DNA from 3 places in the Providencia sp. PROV_01 genome. Region 1 is predicted to be linked to each of the others. Evidence: predicted binding sites of a transcription regulator. Region 1 holds the regulator's gene; each other region holds the start of a gene.
The links. The regulator LexA, encoded in region 1, represses DNA repair genes until DNA is damaged. The targets are predictions, from matches to a motif close to TNCTGTATGTACATACAGNA.
Positions count from the first base shown of each region.

Region 2: the regulator LexA is predicted to act here: its motif matches at 1,385-1,404, upstream of mutH (DNA mismatch repair endonuclease MutH).
Region 3: the regulator LexA is predicted to act here: its motif matches at 1,914-1,933, upstream of dinG (ATP-dependent DNA helicase DinG).

Region 1 is NZ_JBRFKD010000002.1:793,345-796,631, forward strand. It holds gene plsB (glycerol-3-phosphate 1-O-acyltransferase PlsB) at 1-1,050, opposite strand, end outside; gene ACU696_RS04365 (diacylglycerol kinase) at 1,177-1,551, shown strand; gene lexA (transcriptional repressor LexA) at 1,688-2,305, shown strand; gene zur (zinc uptake transcriptional repressor Zur) at 2,464-2,979, opposite strand.
Region 2 is NZ_JBRFKD010000002.1:1,702,269-1,705,555, reverse strand. It holds gene sgrR (HTH-type transcriptional regulator SgrR) at 1-1,073, shown strand, start outside; gene mutH (DNA mismatch repair endonuclease MutH) at 1,634-2,320, shown strand; gene ACU696_RS08290 (TerC family protein) at 2,397-3,128, shown strand; gene ACU696_RS08285 (helix-hairpin-helix domain-containing protein) at 3,125-3,287, opposite strand, start outside.
Region 3 is NZ_JBRFKD010000002.1:3,554,347-3,557,633, forward strand. It holds gene dinG (ATP-dependent DNA helicase DinG) at 1-1,709, opposite strand, end outside; gene ACU696_RS17305 (hypothetical protein) at 1,967-2,128, shown strand; gene sseA (3-mercaptopyruvate sulfurtransferase) at 2,167-3,006, shown strand; gene ACU696_RS17315 (GlsB/YeaQ/YmgE family stress response membrane protein) at 3,087-3,287, opposite strand, start outside.

The DNA of each region.
Region 1 (3,287 bases):
CCCTAAACGACGGAAAATAGGCCCAGCAGGCCAGAAATTGAGGTTGATCCCCGCGGCAATATGGGGTGGAACTAGCCCTTGATGGTATAGCACATATGAGAGCAGTAAGTAGTCCATATGGCTACGGTGGGATGGCACATAAACGATTTCATGGCCGTCTTGTGCTAGCTGGCGGACTCGTTCAGCGTGCTGAACATTAATGCCTTGATAAAGGCGATTCCAAGTCCAACTAAGAACCCTATCCGTTAAACGTACTGCTTCATAAGAGAAATTGGCTGCGATTTCTTCCATCATCCCAACGGCATTTTGCTGAGCTTTTTTGAGTGGAATTTTTTTACTGCGCGCTTCGTCTTCAACGGCTTTTTCAATTGCTTTTGACGTCAATAACTTATTAAACAGCTCATAACGTGCAGGGAGTTTAGGCCCAACTGCTGCGAGACGTTGGCGCGAATAGTGAATACGTGCGACACGAGCAAGTTTGTTGGCAATAATGGTGTCTGTACCGTGGTCTTGTGCCATTTTCCCAATTGAGACAATCGGAGATAAACGTACGAAGCTGTCACGTCCTAACCATAAAACGGCGAAGAATTTTTGGATGCCATTTAACAGTTTCAGTGGTGGTGCTGGGGTATGGCCTTCACGACCAGGTGAGCGCCCAAACATCACGGATGCCGGTAGCATTTGAATATCTAGATTTGGGTTGTTTTTATGCAAATCTAAATAAGCATGGAATGTTTTTACTGAATCCTTACGTGGATTCGGTGAATAATAGCGAAAAACACGTGGGCCATCATCGATAAAAACGTAGGCCGGAAGCTTCGTTCCATTGATATCATTGTCGACCAGCGGGTCTGGCAGACCAATAGCTAAGCATTGGTGCCGTAGCGTGAGGAGGTCAGACTTCGAATGATAAGGTAATACGTATAGGGTTGGCCTGTTGACATCAAGCTGCAACTCAGTGATGGGATCCGAAGGAATTAGTTTACTTTTTACCAATAATTTAAGTGGTAAATTCAACGTGTTGTAATATATTTTACGCCATAGTGACATAAATGATTATAGCCTCTTGTTAACAATGCTGCGCAATCATACCAGAAATACATGGTTAGATCTGTTACTGACAATTCACTTTGACCGTAAAAATCGATTATTGTTTGTATTTTTTAAGGAATAAATATGGCGAGTCAAGTTAAGGGCTTCACGCGAGTGATTAAAGCTGCGGGGTATTCCCTTAAAGGTTTGAAGGCAGCTTGGGTTAATGAAGCCGCATTTAGGCAAGAATCTGTTGCTGCAATTATCGCGATTTTTATCGCATTTTATTTAGATATCAGCTATATAGATAGGATTTTGTTAGTGAGTTCTGTTGTTCTGGTGGCAATAGTCGAATTACTGAATAGCGCGATAGAAGCCGTAGTTGACCGTATCGGAAGTGAATATCATGAACTTTCAGGGAGAGCTAAAGATATTGGTTCTGCCGCGGTATTTGTGAGTATCGGTTTAGCGTTGTTTATTTGGGTACTCGTATTATGGCAGCGCTATTTCCCTGGTTAAGGTGTTTGGTTACTTAATCAGGTAAAAAGAAAATAAATCGATAACAAATGCTTAAATTGAGCGATTTAACTGTTCCAAATCTTCATTTACCTGTATATACTCACAGCTTGACTGTATAAACAAACAGGGGAACGGAATGAAAGCACTGACGGCTCGACAACAGCAGGTTTACGATCTAGTGCGTGACCACATTTCGCAGACGGGTATGCCTCCTACACGCGCTGAGATAGCAGCAAGCCTTGGTTTTCGTTCGCCTAATGCGGCAGAAGAGCATTTAAAGGCCTTAGCGCGTAAAGGGGTTATTGAAATCGTCTCAGGTGCATCTCGAGGTATTCGTCTGCTTCTTGAAGAAGAAACCGAAGATCAGGGGTTACCTCTGATTGGACGTGTAGCCGCTGGCGAACCATTATTAGCACAGGAACATATTGAGAGCCACTATCAAGTTGACCCTGAGCTGTTTAAACCACATGCAGATTTCTTATTGCGTGTGAATGGGATGTCCATGAAAGATATTGGTATTATGGATGGCGATTTATTAGCTGTGCATAAAACACAAAATGTACATAACGGGCAAGTAGTGGTTGCACGTATCGAAGATGAAGTCACTGTTAAACGTTTTAAGCAACAGGGTAACCGTGTTGAGTTAATAGCAGAAAACCCAGAATTCGAACCTATTGTTGTTGACTTGCGTCAGCAAAATTTCACTATTGAAGGTTTAGCGGTTGGGGTTATTCGTAACAGTGATTGGTATTAATTTTCGTTAGCAACCAGCTGTGTTACAGACGGTGAAGACGATTGCAGGCAGATTTCATGGTTTTATTCTGAAGTCTGCCTGTTTTGTTTCCTTTCTTATATTTTTCTCTTCTCTATTTTCTCTTTGCATTTCATCAAACGATCTAGCAGTCCGGCTATTTACTTTTTCTTAGGGGTTACAGGTTGTTCGTGGTTATGATGACAATGTTCATGATCTTGGCAGCTATTCACTTCGTCGCAATTTTTACATAAACCATGGTTTTCCACTACGGTATGCCTTAAGCGGAATTGGTGTTCATCTGCCAAATTAATAATTGCGGCTTCTATCGTTGTGCAATCACTTTCCGTTACGCTTCCGCACTGGTCGCAAATTAACATAACAGAGATATGGCTTGGGTTATCAAAATGGTGACAAACAACATAGCTGTTGGTTGATTCGATTTTATGGATAAAACCTTGCTCCATTAAGAACTCAAGGCCACGATAAACGGTAGGTGGCTTAGCCTGAGGTTCAATTTCACGTAGTAAGTCGAGTAAATCATAAGCACTGATCGCACCATGCTGTTGTGCTATTAGGCTCAATACCGTTTCTCTCTGTGGTGTCAACCTGACGCCTCTTGATTGGCAAATATGTTCTGCCATCGCAAGAACTTTTTTTTCACTCATCTTTTCCATTTTACTGACCCCACCCGTTGAAAAATGCAAATGTTTACTGCACACAAGTTTATCACAGTTTCTTGAACTATTGAGAATCAAGAGATGAATGCGGTGCTATCAAAAAATTTTAGCTTTGCTGAGTTTTTTTGACTAATAAATAAAATATAAAAAATGATATTTAATTTTATTTAAAAATAAACAGATAAAATGAAACATATATTAAACAAATTTATTATAAATTCATAACTCATGATGAACAATTAATTGAAAGATTTAGTTTTAATTTGATGTAATTTTAATTAAGACTTATCTTGCCTTTAATTTAC
Region 2 (3,287 bases), 910 kb from region 1:
ATTCCCTTTTACGCTTAAAAACCTGTTGGCCGCTATTCTCACATATTCAATCCGTTAGCTCACCGCAGCCTTATGTCATTGATATCACGTTAAGTGAGCCTGATAAACAACTACCTTGGTTATTAGGTAGCCACCATGCCGCCATTTTACCGAAAGAGTGGGAGAGCCTCGAAAACTTTAGCCGTTGCCCAATCGGCACTGGCCCTTATCAAGTAGAAAAAAACTTGCCACAAAAGCTGACCATTACGGCTTTCGACCGCTATTTTGGCTATCGTGCGCTACTCGATGAAGTGACCATTTGGGTGGTTCCTGAACTCTCTGAGCAAATGGTCTGTACAACATTAAAAATGGATGGTGATAAGCACCATAATGGCTCGCTCGAAAGTCGTATGGAAGAAGGCTGTTATTTCCTGTTAATGGATCAGCGTTCACCGATAGCTCAGCGTGAAGATGTTCGTAAGTGGTTATGTAGCTTTTTAACCCCTGTCAACCTACTTGCACATTGCGAACCTTTTTATCAGCGCCATTGGGCACCTGCTTATGGCCTGTTACTCCATTGGCATCACAGTAAAATGCTAACCTTGTTTCCCAAGCCTGAAGATTTAACTGAGCTTACTGTCACTTTTTATCGCCACCACCATGAGTTCTACGCAATTAGCCAAATTATGAAACGGGTTTTACAGATGCAAGGTGTGGAACTTAAGATCAATATCATTGATTACGATGATTGGTTTAATGGCAATGGAGAAAGTGATATTTGGTTAGCAACAGCTAACTTTTTTAAACCTCTCGAATTTTCCATCTTTGCAACCTTGTACGAAATGCCATTGCTACGACAATGCCTTAATAACCCTCTCAGCAATGAACTTAATCTGTGGCGTAATAACCAATTAGATGTCGAAGCTTGGTGTGAAAGCTTAGTTGACTCACAAATCTTTCACCCCGTTTTTCATCATTGGCTTGAATTGCAAGGCCAAAAAACCATGCGCGGTGTACGAATGAATACCTTTGGCTGGTTTGATTTTAAATCTGCGTGGTTTAAACCGTCTGAGGATAACCTAGAAAAATATTGATAGTTATAAACAGATGAAATGAATAATAAGGATGTTATTCACTTTTTCTGTGGATATCCATGTGAACAACCTCATGGTAATCAGGGTATATCCCCAAGTCGCTTTTTTATCAAAAAAAAGCACAGTTGAATAATCACTGATAAATCAAACAAATAAATAGCAAAATAGCCTTTCATCCACTGACTACTTTTTTAACTAACATGCTTAGGACTTTAACTGAGCAAAGATCAAACAACATTGTATTTATCCACAAGATATGTGCTTAACTTACTCATATTTTGTGATTTGCGTCATAAAAACCGTTTCGTCAAGGCTGTAAATACACACAGTAATCTCTATTTTTCACAGTTATCCAGAAATCCTGTGGATAACCTAGTGCATGATCCTGTGATTATCTTGGGATGAACTTGAATAACCTCTGTAATAATTTATAACTTGGATGAATAAATGATATTATACCCCTATATATCAGATAGTTAAAAATACCAAAGAAAAAGTGTTATACTTCTTGAGTTATATGTATTTTCACTGGCTACTTTTTATACATTACTATTCAAACCATGACCCCATTTATTGCACCACCACCACCTGATAACGAAGCGACCTTAATGAGCCGAGCGCAAGCTCTTGCTGGCTACACGCTTGGTGAGCTCGCCCAACACGCAGCTATCCCTATTCCTCAGGATCTCAAGCGCGATAAAGGCTGGGTTGGTATGCTATTGGAATATTATTTAGGCGCGAATGCGGGAAGTAAGGCAGAGCAAGATTTCGCCCATATTGGAATTGAATTAAAAACCATTCCGATTGACCGGTATGGTGTTCCACTTGAAACCACTTTTGTTTCTGTTGCACCGTTAACAGGAAACAGTGGTTTAACATGGGAAAATAGCCATGTTCGCCGCAAGCTGTCCCGTATTTTATGGTTTCCTATTGAAGGGGAAAGGCAAATCCCACTCTCACAACGTAGAGTTGCAAACCCATTAATTTGGAGCCCGTCCCCGTTTGAAGAACAGTTGCTACGGCAAGATTGGGAAGAGTTAATGGACCTCATTGTGTTAGGCAAAGTGGAAAGTATTACTGCACGTCATGGGCAGGTATTACAAATTCGCCCTAAGGCCGCAAACAATAAAGCACTAACGGAAGCTATTGGTGAGTTTGGTCAGCCTATTATGACGCTACCACGTGGTTTTTATCTTAAAAAAGATTTTACCGCGCCCTTACTAGCACGGCATTTTAGTTTAAGTTAGTCGCTAACCATCGCCTGTACCAAAGCAGACGATAAATTATTATCACTGTTTAATTCGTTAATTAGAAGGTACCAAGATGTTTGAGTGGATACTGGATCCCAATGCCTGGATGGCACTCGCTACATTAACCATATTAGAAATTGTCCTAGGCATCGATAATATTATTTTCCTCAGTATTGTGGTGAGCAAACTTCCTAGTCACCAACAAAATAGTGCCAGACGGACTGGGCTTATTGCAGCAATGGTGATGCGTCTTGCATTATTGGCTTCTATTGCGTGGTTATCACGCCTTACCACCCCACTTTTTACTGTCGCTGACCATGTGGTATCCGCTCGCGATCTCATATTATGTGCAGGTGGGATCTTCCTTATTTGGAAAGCAAGCCAAGAAATTTTTGATACGATTGAAGGAGAAGGTGAAAATAGCCTAGCAAATAAAAAAGTGAGCTCATTTTGGGGGGCTATCGTTCAAATTGCTTTGTTAGACATTATCTTCAGTTTAGATTCCGTGATCACGGCTGTGGGGCTATCAGACCACTTATTTATCATGATGGCTGCGGTCGTCATCGCTGTGCTCATTATGATGCTTGCAGCCAAACCCATTGGCGACTTTGTTGAGCGCTACCCTTCTGTAAAAATCTTAGCCTTATCATTTTTGATTCTTGTTGGTTTCACCTTACTACTTGAAAGTGTTCAAGTTCATGTATCAAAAGGCTATATCTACTTTGCGATGTTCTTTTCCATGGCAGTACAAGTTCTCAATATCTTGCGTAGTAAGAAATGGAAAACGAGAAACCAAACTGATTAAGATGGCAATCTAACCGCTTGTTTAGCTGCTAAAATAGCCCCTTCTACCGCTTTTTTCGCTTGTGGGCTATTTTTCCAGCAACTTGAGCCTGTTAATGCGGCCCCATAAATTAAAATTTCATCGTAGGAAGCTTCACTTAATTGTGCGAGTGAACTAAAC
Region 3 (3,287 bases), 2.8 Mb from region 1:
CGTGGTTGATCTCCTTGAACTAAAAGCTGCAAACGCAAATCTTTTACGTGCTCAAGAAAACCTTCCATTGCTCTTTGACTACTAAATAAAACCAACACGCCACGGTGAGTATTTTTAATAAATTGTTCACGAAAAAACACCGCCATTTCCGCTAAGTGTTCCGCTTCATTGTTTATCGTTGGCTCATATTCCATTTTAGGAATAATAATTTTTCCCTGCTCAACATGGTTAAAAGGAGAGGACAATGTCACAAAGCGATCATCACTTTTTTCAGACAGCCCAGTAAGTTCCATAAAACGTGAATAACTGTTCAACGACCTCAGCGTTGCTGATGTAATCACAATATGAGGAATATTTCGCCATAACAAATGTTGTAATTGCTCACTCACCCGGATCCCAGCACAATGCATAAAGAAACGAGATTGGTTTTTCTCATAACGCCGACTTAACCATTTTGACACAGGGGCACCTGAACTTTGCTCTAATGCCGCCAGCCGCCAGAGCTTCGACATATTTTCAAAGTATCCCATAGCCCTACTAGTTACAATAATCGACCGATGTAAGCGAACAATATCTTGCTTCGCAGTTTGTTCCGTCAAATCATTTAAGATAGCTTCCGCTAACCCCTGTAGGGCATCTGTCTGCTTAAATAGCACCTGACAGCTTAATTGCATTGCTTCAGGCAATACACCTAGCGGAAATAAATACTCAGTTTCTTTTGACGTTTCTGGCAATAAGGCATTTGCTAGTAATGAAAAATCACGAAATGTTTCACGCAATTTTTCTGCATGTTGCTGTAATCGTTCAGGGTTAGCTAACTTTGGTGGTTTTGCTGGGCGAAATTGCCCCATATATTGCCCAACATGCTGAATAAAGCTATCAAGCTGTGCCGTTAATTGAACTAGCGTAATTTCGCCTTCAACTTCAAGGGCATCCCTTGCAACGTCTGGAACATGGTGACCTTCATCAAGCACTAATAATAAATTTTTCGGGTCAGGTAATACCGACTCACTCTCCATAGCTGCCATTACCAACGCGTGGTTAGCAACCACTACATCTGCATCTTCGATTTCTCGCCTAGCAATAAAAAATGGGCACCGCTGATAAAATTGGCAATTACGGCCTAAACAGTTCATTTTATCTGTGCTGACTTTACGCCATAAGCTATCGCTAAATGCCCGTTTGTGATGATCCCTTAGCCCATCCCATGCAAAGCTTTGAAAATCATGCCGCAGCTGCTGACAAATTGCCCGTTCTTCACTATTCGCAATTTCCGTTTTGTCTTCCACCAATAACATTAAATCTATTTGCTCACCTTCTGCTGCACAAATAGCTTCTAAATTACGGGGGCAAACATAACGAGCACGCCCAAATGCACCTGTATATTTTAGATCAGGAATAATTTTGCTTAATAACGGTAAATCCTTACTATAAATTTGGTCTTGTAATGCCACATTCGCCGTACTAACCACTAAGGTTTTTCCTTCTTCCCTACCAACCGCTATCCCCGGTATTAAATAAGATAGAGTTTTCCCTACTCCAGTAGGCGCTTCTATGACCAAATGGCGACCGTCATCATCCGCTAAATTTTTCGCGACTTGCGCTATCATCTGCCGCTGCGGGGCTCTTGAAACAAACCCATCAATTTGTACGGACAACCCTTTATACCACTGAGTTATTTGTTCTTTAGTTTTATTCGACAGGGACATAAATTATGCAGGTGACCAAAGTTAAAATGAAAGATAACGAAACTGACAACAATATGAAATATGAAAAAAACTCTTTTGCCAACCGCTTCGCAAAACTACTGTATTAATACCCATTATACATAAAAATTGGGAAGCTTTTTGCAAAACGCCCATTATGCGACAGAAAAAATAGCTTTTAACTTGTTTGCAACACTCATCCGGTTATACTTTGAGTTCTTACACTATTTGGATTTTTATCACTAGGCAGGCTATAGAAAATGAAAAAGGTTGTTATCGCACTTTGCGCATTATGTGCTTTTGGTTCTGTAGGCGGTATTGTTTTAGCTGGTATGAACATTTATACCCGTTCAACAACACCACTTGAACAAGGTCAACCGCAATCCCCTTCAGCACTGCCAGCACCTAATCAAATTCAGTAATTTTTAAATAATTTAGCAACCCAGGATGGAGATAGCTTATGTACAACGATTATTTCGTAACCCCACAATGGTTAAATTCACATCTATTTGATAATAACATCATTGTGCTCGATGCTTCCTCTCCACCACCAACCGCACCTTATGACTGCCGCCAACAATATTTAGAAGAACATATTCCTAACGCTCAGTTCTTTCATCAAGATGAAATTGCAGACAAAAGCTGTGATTTACCTCATATGCTGCCAAGTGCTGAAGTTTTTAGCCAAGCAGTTAGTGCCATGGGTATTGGCAATGACACCCAAGTTATTATTTATTCTCAGAATAACTTATTTTCATCCCCAAGAGCATGGTGGACTTTCACCACGATGGGCTGCAAAAACGTTAAAATTTTAGCCGGTGGCATCGATGCTTGGAAAGCTGCTGGGTTTGATGTTCAGTCAGGGGAAGTCACTCCGCCAGCTGCGAAGCAATTCCATGCCACACGTAAAGACAGTAACGCACTGAATCAAGAACAAGTACTTGAGATTGTAAATCAAGGCAAAATTCAAATTATTGATGCTCGCGCAGAGCCACGCTTTCTTGCCCAAGCGCCAGAACCGCGTCCGGGTTTACGTATGGGGCATATTCCAGGGAGCAAAAACGTCCCATGGGATCTTCTTGTGGAAAATGGTACATTCAAATCACCAGAGCAACTTAAAGCTATCTTTGCTAAGCAAGGTGTAGATATCCATGCGCCTTCTGTGACGACCTGTGGTTCAGGAATGACCGCTGCAGTGGTATTAATGGCATTAACCTTATTAGGTAACCAAAACCTGCGTTTGTATGATGGTTCATGGGCCCAATGGGGGCAAGATAACGGCCTGCCAATCGAGTCGTAACCCTCTTCTTCCATAAAAATATAAGCCACTCGATATTTAAGTGGCTTATAGAATGAGCATTTACCAAGTAGAAGAAATGGCTATTTGGCAAATATCCCGGCTAAGAACAGTACGACAATCGCACCGATGACCGCGACAACAAAACTCCCAAAGTTGAAGCCATCAACTTTTCCTTTACCAAAGAAAGTACTGATGTAACCACCCACAACAGCACCAACAATCCCCAGCACGGTGGTCATAATGAACCCCATGTGATAAGTACCTGGCATCAGCCACTTAGC